4 regions of the Clostridioides sp. ES-W-0016-02 genome follow, and region 1 is predicted to be linked to each of the others. Evidence: riboswitches for the same ligand, from Rfam matches in the RefSeq annotation. Region 1 holds a riboswitch; each other region holds the start of a gene.

The links. Region 1 has a riboswitch for cyclic di-GMP ahead of IC758_RS10570 (SH3 domain-containing protein). Riboswitches for the same ligand answer to the same signal wherever they lie in the genome.
Region 2: another riboswitch for cyclic di-GMP. It lies ahead of IC758_RS15280 (M60 family metallopeptidase); the one in region 1 lies ahead of IC758_RS10570 (SH3 domain-containing protein).
Region 3: another riboswitch for cyclic di-GMP. It lies ahead of IC758_RS15475 (SrtB-anchored collagen-binding adhesin); the one in region 1 lies ahead of IC758_RS10570 (SH3 domain-containing protein).
Region 4: another riboswitch for cyclic di-GMP. It lies ahead of IC758_RS18565 (type II secretion system protein); the one in region 1 lies ahead of IC758_RS10570 (SH3 domain-containing protein).

What each region holds. Positions count from the first base shown of each region.
Region 1 is NZ_CP061361.1:2,165,086-2,168,750, forward strand. It holds gene IC758_RS10560 (AAA family ATPase) at 1-30, opposite strand, end outside; gene IC758_RS10565 (PadR family transcriptional regulator) at 407-934, shown strand; gene IC758_RS10570 (SH3 domain-containing protein) at 1,184-1,666, opposite strand; cyclic di-GMP riboswitch class I at 1,752-1,845, opposite strand; gene IC758_RS10575 (FtsX-like permease family protein) at 2,528-3,665, shown strand, end outside.
Region 2 is NZ_CP061361.1:3,255,138-3,258,802, forward strand. It holds gene IC758_RS15280 (M60 family metallopeptidase) at 1-2,028, opposite strand, end outside; cyclic di-GMP riboswitch class I at 2,151-2,236, opposite strand; gene IC758_RS15285 (cell wall-binding protein Cwp9) at 2,441-3,665, opposite strand, start outside.
Region 3 is NZ_CP061361.1:3,299,123-3,302,787, forward strand. It holds gene IC758_RS15475 (SrtB-anchored collagen-binding adhesin) at 1-1,922, opposite strand, end outside; cyclic di-GMP riboswitch class II at 2,039-2,124, opposite strand; gene IC758_RS15480 (cation diffusion facilitator family transporter) at 2,245-3,423, opposite strand; gene IC758_RS15485 (hypothetical protein) at 3,657-3,665, opposite strand, start outside.
Region 4 is NZ_CP061361.1:4,007,742-4,011,406, reverse strand. It holds gene IC758_RS18570 (ribose-phosphate diphosphokinase) at 1-380, shown strand, start outside; cyclic di-GMP riboswitch class II at 1,224-1,309, shown strand; gene IC758_RS18565 (type II secretion system protein) at 1,467-1,958, shown strand; gene IC758_RS18560 (GspE/PulE family protein) at 2,113-3,665, shown strand, end outside.

The DNA of each region.
Region 1 (3,665 bases):
TGTCCCACCAATAATATAAATATTTTTCATTCATTTTTCCTTTCAAAGTTCAATTTATTTGTTAGTCATATTTTATCACATCAACATATAAAAATCATACTTTAACATCTATCATATTATTCATACCATATACAATTGCTTTGTTATCTTTAGGTCTCTTATATTCCTTCCTAAATGGATTAAGTAGAAAATTAAACTTATAAATCAGTTTTTATTACTTAAATTTTTGAAATAATTAATTTAAACTTTATACATTTATTAATTTGTAACATAATCTATATTCATACTTTCTTTCATTAAAATTCCATGATACAATAATACTGCTAGATAATAGTAGTAGTTTAATATAAAACTAATATATATATAATTATGTAATAATAAATATTACAAAGGAGAGTGAATTATAATGTTATCAAAACCAGCAACAATGCTTTTAGGTCTAATAAATGAAAAGCCTCTTAATGCCTATGAAATTATAAAAGTGCTAGAATACATGAATGTAAAGTACTGGTTTAATATCGCAGACTCAACCGTATATACTACAATTAAGACTTTAGAAAAAAGAGGATTGATTTTAGGTACTGTTAAAAAGGATGGTAATATGCCAGACAAAACGGTTTACACAATCACAGAAAAAGGAAGTATAGAATTTCACGATACTTTGAGAAGTTCTATTTTAAAATTCGATTATGACACTAATATTTTTTCTATTACAGCATTCTTTATTGAATGCCTAGGAAAAGAAGAAAGAAAGAAGCTTTTAGAAAAACGATTAGAAGTTTTAAATCAATATCTAACAGGGATTAAGCAAAAAGATGATGATTGGGAAAAAGAAGTTAGTGAATTTCATGTTGCTAATGTAAAACGTATGATAGATATAGTATTAGCAGAAATTTCTGGAACAAAAAAATTATTAACTGTTTGTAAGGGTTAAGCAAAAACTGTAGATAATGGCTTTCCACATATAATTCATAGTTTACTGTTTTGTATTTATTTTATTTACTCTTCTTTCATAGATATAGAAAGGGCACCTCATATGAAGTGCCTATCTATATTATATTCATTTTTAGTTATTACCTTTAACTATTGTATAAAACTTTTTTCTCAATATATTTTCATATACCCTTATGAATGACATCTTGCATTTATTAGGATTCTTTTTTATAAAGTTTATTATATATGATTATGTCAAAGTCGAATATTCTTCTACATACTGACTATATACATATCCAGAATATCTTTTCCCATTTTTGTGAATATTGATTCTTGTCCATTTTCCAACACTATAACAGACTTCAACTTTAAAACCATCAGGAATTGTAGTTATTATTTTTGAATCTGTTGTTCTGTCATTTCTTAATTCTAGATTTAAACCATTAGTTTTTATATTTCCTATGTAATTTCTTTTTCTGTTTTCTAGAATATTATTACTTTTAGCATTGCTCAATTTCTCTAAATATTTATATAGTAACCAACCTTTGTCATAATTACTTTCAACTTCTGCCCATTTTCCATTTACACAATTTAACTTAACCATTTTTCCTTCTGGTATGCTTTTTAATTTCATACTGTTTATATCTGGTTTCTCTCTTAAATTCAATTTAATCTTAGTCTTAAAATTGATGTTAGATTCATCAAAGTTTTTTAACATTAATTCAGATATCATTTAAAATCCTCCTCTTGCCAAATTTTAAGTTATTAAAAATACCTAACTCTTAAAAAATAAATTTAACAAAAAGAATTATTATCTTTTTGGCAACTGGCTGACATGACCTTTATTATATAAAGATTTTAGTCCCTATAGCTTTGCGTCATTAGATTTATCTAATATTGCCTATATCTGAATAATAACACAAATTAAATATTTACAAAATAATATTCCCTCAAATTTTATATTAATTAAATATAAATTCAATTTTTAATTAATAATAAATAAAAAATATCTTTATATTACTAAATAAAGTATTATTCTCTATGAATCATCTATAAAATAGTAATTTACCTAACATATAATTTTTTATAACAAACTTTTTTCTATATTAAGAATATGAAGATATAAAGACAAATTCATAATTTCTTATATCTTTAATACAGGAACTTTTATAAATATATATTAACAAAAAAGTTTGTGTGTATTCATACAGGTTCTTATACCTTATATCTCTTTTTTGATTATTGAACACTATTTAGGTATCATAATTTTTTAAAGCTTACTTGACAAAAAAGGTATATCACTGTATCATTAATATAAACCGACGGTCAGTCTATAGAATAGATATAAGTATAAAATCTACATATATTTGTATGATTATGAAAGTACATAAAGACTAACTAATAAAAATTTTAATGAAAATAGTGGTAACTATTGTTATCTCTTATCAATATATAACATTAATAAAAAAATCACTTATGATACACTTTCTTGAGTTTTTTTATATTCAACTCAGTTCACTTACTTTAGTTATTTACATTGCTATACTTATGCTATTTTTAATTTTTTAAAATTTTTAAGAAACGAGGATGAAATATGTTAAAAAGAATATTACAAAAAGATTTAGCAAGAAATAAAGTAGTAACAGCCACATTATTCATATTTATTTTCCTGGCAGCTATGTTGGTATCTAGTGCTACAAATATCATTATAGAACTTACTAGTTCTATGTCTTCCTTGTTTAGACAATCTCATGCACCTCACTATGTTCAAATGTATTCTGGAGAATTAAACCAAAAATTAATCAATGAATTTACATCTTCAACTCCGTCTGTAAAAGAACAACAAACGGTTGAACTTCTAAATATCAATGGAAGAAATATTTTTCTAGGAAATGAGAAAAAAAGCCAATCTGACAGTGTTTTAGAAAATAGTTTTGTGAGGCAAAATAGTAAGTTCGATTTTTTGTTAGACATGAATAATGCTATATTAAAAGTAGAAAATGGAGAAATAGGGGTTCCTGTCTATTACATGAAACAAAATAATTTAAATATTGGAGATAAGATACAAATAGCCAATGGTGATTTCTTCATGGAATTTACAATAAAAGACTTTGTGCGTGATGTACAAATGAACCCTTCCCTTGTTACTTCAAAGCGTTTCTTAATCAGTAATGATGATTGGAATACTTTACATGCTAACTTAGGTGAAAGTGAGTACCTTATTGAATTTCTATTAAATGATATAAATAAAATTAGTGAATTTGAAACGTTATATCAATCAACTAATCTTCCACAAACAGGAACATCAATAACTTATTCTCTTTATCAAGTACTAAATGCATTATCTGATGGAATTTTAGTTGCAATTATTATATTAATTAGTATTCTACTTATTATAATTTCTACTTTATGCTTACGATTTACACTAATTACAACTATTGAAGAAGATTATCGTGAAATTGGTGTTATGAAAGCAATTGGTATCCAAAGTGTTAATATCCGAAAGTTGTATCTTGCAAAATATCTATTGATTGCATCTTTAGCAAGTTTTTTTGGTTATATAACCTCATTATTTATTGGAACTTTTTTTACAGAGAATATCAATCTTTATATGGGTACAGTAGAAAAAAATACTTTTAGTGTCTTTATCCCATTAATTGGTGCAGTTATTGTATTTATAGCAGTTATATTCTTTTGTAATCTAATACTCAAAAGATTTAATAAAATATCAG
Region 2 (3,665 bases), 1.1 Mb from region 1:
TTTTAAACTTGTTCCACGAATAAGTTTGTCATTATATTTTATCCAAGAGCCATTAGAACTTTTTTCTCTATAATATAAATCAAAGTCTTTAGCTTGTTTATGATTTTTCCAGCTTACATCAAGAGCCTTAAATCTACCTTTGACATTTATACCTTCTGGTGGTTCTGGTTTTGTATCTGGAACAACTTGAAATTCTATTATACTGTCTGGACTAAATTGTATAGGCTTATAGTTTGAGTCTACATTTTCTGGGACTCCATCTAAGTTTTCTGCTGTTGCCTCTTTATATCCACTAGCCCAATCTCCATTTAAAGACTGTATGCTCACTCTATATAATCCATATGCTTGTATATCTCTTACATCTATAGTGTTTTTACTCGTTTGTAATTTTTTAGTCGATAGTACTTTTCCTTTACTGTCAATCGTATCTAATACAAGTTCATATGCAGATACATTTACTTCATTATTCCAATAAAAAGATACTTTTTCGTTTCCAACAGCAGTACTAGTCGATATTTTATTGATTTTAGGTATATTCATATCTGGTTTTGGTATTTCTTTATAAACATTATTTAAAAATTCAACTTTAGATATTTCTGCAAGATTTCTATCATTTGCTGTTGTAGCTGTTATTTTTATTGTTATCTTTTTTACTGCTACTTGTTTACCAAGATTTATTACTATATCACTATTTTGAACTTCTGCATATGTTTCTACTGCTGACCTACCATATGTAGATGTTGTAGAATTATCATCTTTGCTGATATTGTCTTCTTGTTTTGATGTATCTTTGTCTGAATCAGACTTATCTGTTGATGAATTTTCTTTATCGTTGTTTTCTTTATCAGTTGTATTTGAATCTTCTTTATCATTTTTTTCTTCTTGATTATTGTCTAAATTATTGTCAGACTGCTCTATATTTTCATCTTTATTATTTGTTTCTTCTTGCTCATTATTTACTTCCTCTTGCTTCTGCTCTTCTTTTAAAGTTTCTACATATTCTTTATTTTCATAAGGAATCTGTTGAACATTACCATCTTTATCTGTAACTTCAACTATTCCTTTTGCTGGAGCATTCCCTTCAGGTGCTTTTATATTTATGACTTCCATATCAAGTGCTTCTGATAAAGCTATATCCATTACTGCTGGTTTTTCTTCTGATATCTTATCATCTGCATTTGCTGGAGATATTTTAACTCCACTATTATCTCCACTGAATAAATCCTCTACAGTACCTTGAATATTTGTATCACTGTTTTTTTCTAATGTTACTTTACTTGTATCTACTATAGGATTGGTAGATACTATACTCTCTAGGCTTTTTTCATCTTCACTTTGCCCTAAATTTTTCTGAACATAGTCTAAGTCAGCAATATCTACCTTTCCATCTCTATTTAAATCATATTCACTTTTATTTGAGTTTATATTTTTCAATACATCCTCATAATCCTTCTTATCAACTTTCCCATCATTATTCACATCACCCATCAAGAATAGTTCATAGTTTAGAGGTTTATTTTTATCATCTACACTTGCTCTATTACTTAACAAAACTCTTTGTGAATAACTTGATATATCAATGTCCTTAATTTCCTTACTCTTGAATCCTCCTCCAGAGACTTCTACATTGTATTTTCCAACAGGTAAATTATTAAATACAATATTATAATATGATATATTTTCATCTTTATTTTTTATTTCACTTCTACTTGCAGATAGTTTTTTTATAGTATACTCTATGTTATCTGCCCCAATATTTAATGTTCCTGAATCTTTTTCTCCAAGCTTTATTATTCCACTGTTATTACTATCATCTTTTAATTCCAATTGTGTATTAGTTATACTTTCTGATTCATTATTTTTTATTGGAAGTGAAAAATTTAAATCTACTTCAAGATTCCCCTTTAACTTCTCTGTAACTGATTTTTCAACTGCCCTTAACTTCCCCTCTAAGATAGGTTCTGCAAAAACGTTTAGTGGTGCACTACACATTGATACTGCTAGTACACAAGATATTGCTTTTTTCATGAAACAACAATCCTCCCTCAATAAATTTCTAATTTCTCATGAATTTAAATACTATAGTTTCAGACAATAAAAAAAGACACTCAAAGAGAATCTTAATTATAAAATAAAAAGACTTTACTCTTTTTAGCAACTGGCTGATATGGCTTTAAAAGCTTTAACCCCTATAGTTTTGCGTCATTAAGTTTCCCTAATTTTGCCATTTAATTTTCACTACTTTCTTACCCATTTTATACCATATTTAAACTTTTTGATACAATTTTTTCACTAAATTTTTAAAAAAATAACATTTATATTATTGTATTAATATAAATGTTATTTTCCATTATAATTTTATTATTTATATATTATTTTCTCACAGCTATCATTTTGTGTGTAGTTACATTTTGTAAGATGCCTAAATCATAACAAATATTTATTCTTTATATCTTCCATAAAACTCATGTGTTGCGTATATAGTCTTATCCCCCGTTATGGCTATTCCAAATCCCATTATTTCATATCCTTTATGTAGCATATTGGTACCTTCTTCAGGATTTGTCTTCCACTCATTGAAAATAAAATTTCCTATATCATCTGCATCTCTATTTGTATAAACGGGTTTATCTGGAATTTTATATTTAATTATATTTTCACCTTGAACTGCAACATATCCAGATTTAATCTCACTCCAATCTAAGTACTTTAGAAAAGTAGAGTATGAGTTTTTGCCATTTATTGTGTGAGATAAAGTCTTCTTATTTGCCATTAAATTAGACCAATCATTTGCTAATCCCTCTAATCTACTTGCTACAGATAACTCTTTTACTCCGTTTTCTTTTCTATATTGTCTTATATGAGCATACACTTTTCCCTTTATTCTGTCCTTAAATGCTCTATCATTTGGATTATAATATAGTCCTTGTTGATTTGGAGAAGCTTGATTTATACACTGTTTGATTACATTCTGATTTATCCCTCCAAGTACTGTAAGTTTATCTGCTCCACTTAAAACACTCTTATTGCTACCATTTTCCACTAATACTACAGGAGCATTTTTTGCTATTGTAGAAGCAACTAATGCATCCGTTAATTGTAGACCCTTGCTTAAGTAAAACTCTTTACTGTTTTTATAAAACTCTTGTATAACTCTCTTATTGGTGTCAAATCTATCTGTTCCACCTAACCTAACAGAATTTGTACTTTTGACCAATTCATCACTTATTATTTCACTAGTACCAAGTGCATAACTCTTTAATCCTGTAGTATCAAACCCTACACTATTTCCATCTGTAAGTATTATAGGTACTCCATCTCTTGCCGCTACTGGTGATGCACTTATCGCATCTGCTTCTCCTGTGACTCCATTAGCTATAATTACCTTATCAATAGGCTTGATTTCTTTAATTTTCTCAGCTATTTTTACGCTCGTATCAAATCTATTTTCACCAAATATTCTTTGTACAACCTTCTTTTTAGAAAGTAATTGATTTTCAATATTTTTACTTATTGTCGATTCTGAACCTATTATATATACAGTGTTTGCTTTGTTCAGTCTTTCCATAGTAGTACTTGGAATTTGATTTTGTTTTGTCATTAAAATAGGCGCATTTAAAGCTCCAGCTAAACCACTTGCACTAAGACCATCTGCCAAGCTATTA
Region 3 (3,665 bases), 1.1 Mb from region 1:
ATATTTACTTGCCCTGCATCATAAACACCATAAGTTGACATGTTTATTTTATACTTAACTATTTGGTTATCATTTCCATCTAATACCTTTTTATCAACCTCTTTTTTGGCACTTATTAATCCAGAGTTCTTCTTAAAACTTATCTCATCTCTTTTATCTACTTGACTATTATTCGCATCAAGAACAGCTCTATTTGTATAACTATCTTCAATACTAATAACTTTTAATGTATATGCTATAAAGAACTTTGATTCTACTTCTTCCTCACTAAGATTAATTGTAAATCCAGTTATAACTTTTTCTACTTGCCCACTTTCATTTCTTTTTTCTTCTGTTTTATATGAAATATTATTTGCAATTTTTTCTTTACTCCAAGGAGTCCAGCCACCATTCATTGGAACTTCTACAACTCTAAAATCATGCCCAGCTTCTCCAGCAGTAGTTAATCTCATACCTTCTGGTATATTATCTGTTATAACCACATTACTTACTGGTGATTTATCATCATTTATTGAAATCTGATAGTTGATTACTTGACCTACTTGAGTAATATTTGTTGCTCCTGAATGCCCCTTAGTCAAAAGATAATCATTTCCTCTATCAAATATACTTACAATAGCATCATCTTCTTGAACTTTATTACCTGCAGATTCTAATCTAGCTATATTCTTATATTTGTTACCATGTTTTGCATTTTCATCACTAATTCTAGCCTTATACTTAACAGTATACGCTTTATCTATATCTCCAAAAGTAACTGAAATAGAATTTTCACCTTGTTCAATATTAAAATCACTTACTTCTTTTCCATTGCTTGCTACTATACTTACAGAATCTTTTATTAATGTCATTCCTTCAGGGAGTTCGTCATATAAAGTAATATCTTTTAATTCTTCTTCTTTTTCATTTACTTGTATAGTATAATTTACATCTTTATTTTTAACTGGCATAAATACAGTAGTTGACTCTCTTCCTTCAACAAGCTTCTTAAGTGTTCCTTTAGCTTCTTCAATGTCTTCTTTATCGCCAGGTTTTATTTCTATATCCACATCTCCATTTCCACTTTCTATCTTTCCAGTAGTTTCAATATGAATTTTGGCACTTGTTTCTTCATTAACTTTATTCACATATGCTTCTAATCCAATTTTTCCTTGCATTACACTTTGACCATTAGGTAATTCTCTAAATGTAAGCGTATACTCTCCATTACTCTCTGTTTTATCAAAACATTCACTTGTATAATCTAAATTAACTTTATTAAATACATCTGGAACCTTAAAAGTTATTGAGTCACCTGCTTTTATCCCTTTTGATGTTGGAGTATAAGTTAAATTAAATGTAATTTTTTTCATTGACTCTGTTTCTATTGCATCATTATTAATTTTTACGATAAATCCGTGGTCTTCATTATCTTCATTAAGTTCTTCTTCTAAAGTCTTAAGTAAATTTTCATCCTCTATCGAAGTTTGTTCTGGTTTCTTGTTTTCTTCTGGTTTCTCTCCTTCTGGAGTTTGCTCTGGCTTCTTATTTTCTTCTTGCTTATCTCCTTCTGGAGTCTGTTCTGGCTTCTTATTTTCCTCTTGTTTATCCCCTTCTGGCGTTTGCTCTGGCTTCTTATTTTCTTCTTGCTTATCTCCTTCTGGCGTTTGCTCTGGCTTCTTATTTTCTTCTTGTTTATCCCCTTCTGGAGTCTGTTCTGGTTTCTTATTTTCTTCTTGCTTATCTCCCTCTGGAGTCTGTTCTGGTTTCTTATTTTCTTCTTGTTTTCCATCTCCAGTTGGTAAATTATTTGAATTGCTTTGTATAGACCCACTGCCTTCTAATTCTGATGCATAAGATACAGATGGATATATTGTAGTAACTATCATACTTAAAATCATAATTAAACTGATTAATAATGCCTTTTTATTTCCTTTCTTCATATAGATTGCTCCCCTCTAATCTATTTACACTCTTGTAAAATTCCATAAATACCCAATATAATTTAACTTTTTTTATCAAAAAACTATACAAAAAAAGCTATGAAATAAATAAAATTTATATTCATAGCCGGTTGCACCATTGACTCTGTATACCCATAAGGTGCCCAGTAATAGGATATACTTCAACGTCTCTATAATTTTTTTATAAAAATAATTAAAAATTATTATATTCAAATTAAATACAGTTATATATCCATTATATTATGTCTATGTTTTATTGTCTATATTTTTTACATTTTTTTCCTTTATTTTTTTATCATCATTAAATAAAATCCTTGTCTACAACAATTACACAATTATAATCAGGATTCATCTCCTTAACTAGTTTTGTTATATCTGCTTTTAGATCTTCTTCTGACATACCTTTAGAAAATTCAGAAGGATTAACTACTATATCAAAGACTAAATTCTTCTTACTTCCTTTTCCAACTATCCTAAAATCATGCATAGATTTTATAAGGCTGTTTTTCTTAAGTATTTCTTCAAGTTCTCTTTTTGATGATATAACCTCTTCATCATCAAGGCATATAGGGTCCATATGAATTACCAAATATATATCCAACTTTTCAGATATTTCTCTCTCAGCAGTATCTATAATTTCATGAATTTCCATTATATCTATATTCGCTGGAATTTCTGCATGTATAGATGCAATGCATCTTCCAACTCCATAATTATGGATTATTAAATCATGTGTACCTATTATATGTTCATAAGATAATAATAATTCTAAAATAGATTTGACCATTTCTTCATCTGGAGCTTCCCCAAGAAGAGGATTTATAGTATCTTTTACAAGAGAAAATCCTGCATAAAGTATTACTAATGATACTACAATACCTACATATCCATCTATAGGTAAATCAGTAAATCTAGCCAAAATAAAAGATATAACTACACAACTTGATGTAAATACATCTCCCAAAGCATCCAATGACACTGCTTTTAATGCTGATGAATTAATTTTATTTCCCATAAATTTATTAAAGCGACTCAACCATATTTTAACCATTATAGATGCAATTAAAAGTATCAGTGGTACTAATTCAAACTTTATAGGAACTGGATTTGTTATTCTTTCTATAGACGATTTCACAAATTGAAGTCCAACCAACATAACCATAAAAGCTACTATTAATGCTGATAGATATTCTATTCTACCATGCCCAAAAGGATGTTCTTTGTCAGCTGGTTTACTTGCTAGTTTAAACCCTATCATAGTTATTGCTGAAGATGCCATATCAGAAAGATTATTAAACGCATCAGCCATTATAGCTATACTTGATGTAAGTACACCTATAGAAACCTTTACTATAAATAAAACTAAATTAGATATTATGCCTACTATTCCTGCTACATAACCATACTTATTTCTAACAACTTTATCTTGAACATTCTCACTATCTTTGATAAATGTTTTGACTAGGATTTTTGAGAACATGAAACTTACCTCCCTGTCTTTTATTTTATTAATAAACTCGAAACTTGATATCTTTACTCATGATAACACAATTTAGATATAAAATTCTTTAAACTTGTTCTATATCAGTAAAATATTCTTAATTTTCTTTTCTTATAGTTAATATGAAGTAGTTTTATATCTCTGACTAAAATTAATAATGTCTAATAAAATTGGTTCTAGATACTTTATACTTTTATCTAGAACCACTTTTATTATTTTAT
Region 4 (3,665 bases), 1.8 Mb from region 1:
TTCCAATAGCGATAATAGATAAGAGAAGACCAAAAGCTAATGTATGTGAAGTTATGAACTTAATAGGTGATGTTAAAGGTAAAAATGTTATACTATTAGATGATATGATAGATACAGCTGGAACAATCGTTAATGCTGCAAATGCGCTTAAAGAGTTTGGAGCAAAAGATGTTTATGCTTGTTGTACTCATGGTGTATTATCAGGACCAGCTATTGAAAGAATTTCTAATTCAGAAATAAGTGAGTTAATAGTTCTTGATACTATACAACTTCCTGAAGAAAAAAGAATAGATAAGATAAAAATAAAAACAGTAGCTCCTTTATTTGGAGATGCTATAAGAATGATATTCTCTAATGAATCAGTAAGTAAATTATTTTAATTAATTAGATTTATAAGAGTTGCTTAAAGTAAGTTTTTAAGCAACTCTTTTTTAATATCTAATTTATGTATTAGTATAATTTATTGGAGTTGTATGTGTGTATATAAAAGTAAATGTTTCTTGTAAAACATGTGGATAAGTAATTAAAAACTAAATTTAATAAAAAATATAAAATTATGAATATTACGAATATAAAAAATATTTGGAAAAATCATTGAAAAAGTTTGAATTATGTAGTATTATGTAAATATAAATTAAAGAAAGAGGTGTTTCCAATGGGAAGGATTGAAGATGAACCCCTAATAATTAATTGATTCAGCCACAATCTAAAGTAAATATAAAAATCTATTGAAAGTTTATTTATAAGAATTGAAAATAGTATCTATTCTATATCTTTAGTGTTTGTGAGAGGGTTCTGGATTATATAAAGTTACTGTAAAGAAAGTAATTTTGTACGATAAGCATATATATAGATGAAGAGTTTCATTTATATAGTGATTGTGGCTGAATCATAACTGCAAGAATATAGAATGTTTATATATAGATGTTTTTAATAAAATACTATATTGTAATAGCTTTTAGCTTTCAAATAAATATTAGCAAAGGATGGAAATGACAATGATAAAACTAAATGATAATTTATAAATATCTCCTTACGATATATGATAATTGTAGGGAGATGTTTCTTTTTTTGTATAGTATAATTACTTTCGGAAATTATGTTTGAATATGTTAAAGTTTGGTATATATAAATAATATAAACTGTATTGCTAAAATGTGGTAACTATTATATAATATAAGTGGATATGTATCTCTATTATGAGTTATATATCATTCTAAATTTAATAAAATAGAAACGTTGATGTATGTTCTGTAATGTGGGCACCTTGGAACATATTGAGTTAGTGGTGCAACCGGCTATGAAATTGTATTTATGATACTTTTATTTTCATAGTTTTTTTTGTTCAAAAAAATGGTTATATGCTAGAAATAAATCTGGTTAGTACGTGTAAATAATTTTACTTAGATTTTTAACCAGATATATTATAATTAAGTATTAATTAAAAAAATTGAGGGGGAATAAAAATGAAGTTAAGAAAGAATAAAAAAGGTTTCACTTTAGTGGAATTATTGGTAGTAATTGCAATTATAGGTATATTAGCAGTAGTGGCAGTTCCAGCTTTATTTAGTAATATAAACAAAGCTAAGGTAGCAAGTGTTGAGTCTGATTATAGTTCAGTTAAAAGTGCAGCATTGTCTTATTATGCAGATACTAACACATTACCTACAGATATAAAAACGCACTTAAAATCATACTTGGAATCTGATATAGAAAATTCTGATATTGGTGGAACTTATGATTTAGTTAAAGTTAGTAATAATAAAAAATTAGCATTATTGATAGATGGCGCAACAATAACAAAAGAACAAGCGAACAAACTAGTATCTGATATAGGGGAAGATAAGGTTTATACAGATGAAAATCTTTCTAGTAAGTTAACTAGTGCTTTAGATAAAGGTGATATATACATCATTCTTATAGATAATTTAGAGGATAATGGTAGTAGTGGTAATTAATAGTAAATAATATATTTATTATTTGATTATATTTAAGTTTAATTATAAATTTAATGAAAAAGGCAGGAAGAAAATCTTCCTGTCTTTTATACTATTTTCTTTAATGTCCAATCACAAATGATGATATAATTGAGATAGTAAAGGAGTGAAATCTGTGGCTAAAAAAGTTAGAATAGGAGACAAACTGGTTGAAAAAGGATACATAACAGAAGACCAGCTTAAATGGGCATTATCAGAACAAAAAAACAGTGGAAAAAGACTAGGAGAATTTCTAGTACAAGAAGGTCTTATAGATAGTAACTTATTAATAAGTGTATTAAAAGAACTTTTGGATATAGAAAGTGTATTTTTAGAAGGAACAGAAATAGACACATTAGCTACAAAAATGGTTCCAGAAAATATATGTAAAAGATATGCGATATTTCCATTCAAAATCGATGGAGACAAGATATGTCTAGCCATGTCAGACCCACAAGACAGAGAAGCAGTTCAAGATGTAAGACGTATGTCAGGTAAAGATGTCGAAATATTTATATCAAGTGCAGAAGATATAAACAAAGCAATAGGTCATGCTTATGCACATTCAGAAATAAATAAAGCAATGACTGAATACAACAAAAACAAGACTGGTGGAATTAGAGAAACAGTAATCCTTGAAGAGGATGTAAATGCTGCTCCAATAGTAAGACTAGTAAATAATATACTAGAAAATGCTGTTAGAATGGAGGCCAGTGATATACATATAGAACAAAGCGAAAATTACATGCGTGTTAGATTTAGAATAGATGGAATGTTAAGAGAATATATGAGAATGAACTCTGCTCCATACAAAGCGGTAATAAGTCGTATAAAAATAATGTCAGATATAAATATATCTGAAAAGCGGATTCCACAAGATGGTAGAATATATTTAAAAGTAGATAATAAACCTATAGATTTTAGGGTTTCTACAATGCCTACTAATAGGGATGAAAAAATAGCAATGAGAGTACTTGATAAGAGTAATTTTATGGTAAGTAAAGAAGTACTAGGAATAGATGAACATGGCTCTAAGATATATGATGAGTTAATAAATACTCCTTATGGGCTTATATTGGTAGTTGGACCTACTGGAAGTGGAAAAACTACTACATTATATTCAATGCTAAATCAATTGAATACGGAAAATAGAAATTTATTAACGATAGAAGACCCTATAGAGTATGAACTACCTGGTGTAAATCAATCTCAAATAAATGAGAAGGCAGGACTTACTTTTGCCAGTGGGCTTAGAGCCTTTATGCGTCAAGACCCAGATATAATAATGGTTGGAGAGATAAGAGATACAGAAACTGCTGAAATAGCAATTAGAGCTTCTCTTACAGGACATTTAGTTTTAAGTACATTACATGCAAATACAGCAGTCGGAGCGATTTCACGTCTTTTAGATATGGATGTGGAAAGTTTTTTGATAACTTCATCTCTTTTAGGGGTAATATCTCAAAGGCTGACACGAAAAATATGTGAACATTGTAGAATTTCATATGAGGCAGACACTGGAGAAAAAAAGGCTCTTGGCATTGATGTAAACGAATCAGTGACTATCTATAAAGGACAGGGATGTGAAAGATGTAATAATACTGGATATAAGGGTCGTCTAGGTATATTTGAAATGCTTGAAATTACACCAGAAATAAAAGAGCTAATAGATTCATCTGCAAATCAAAG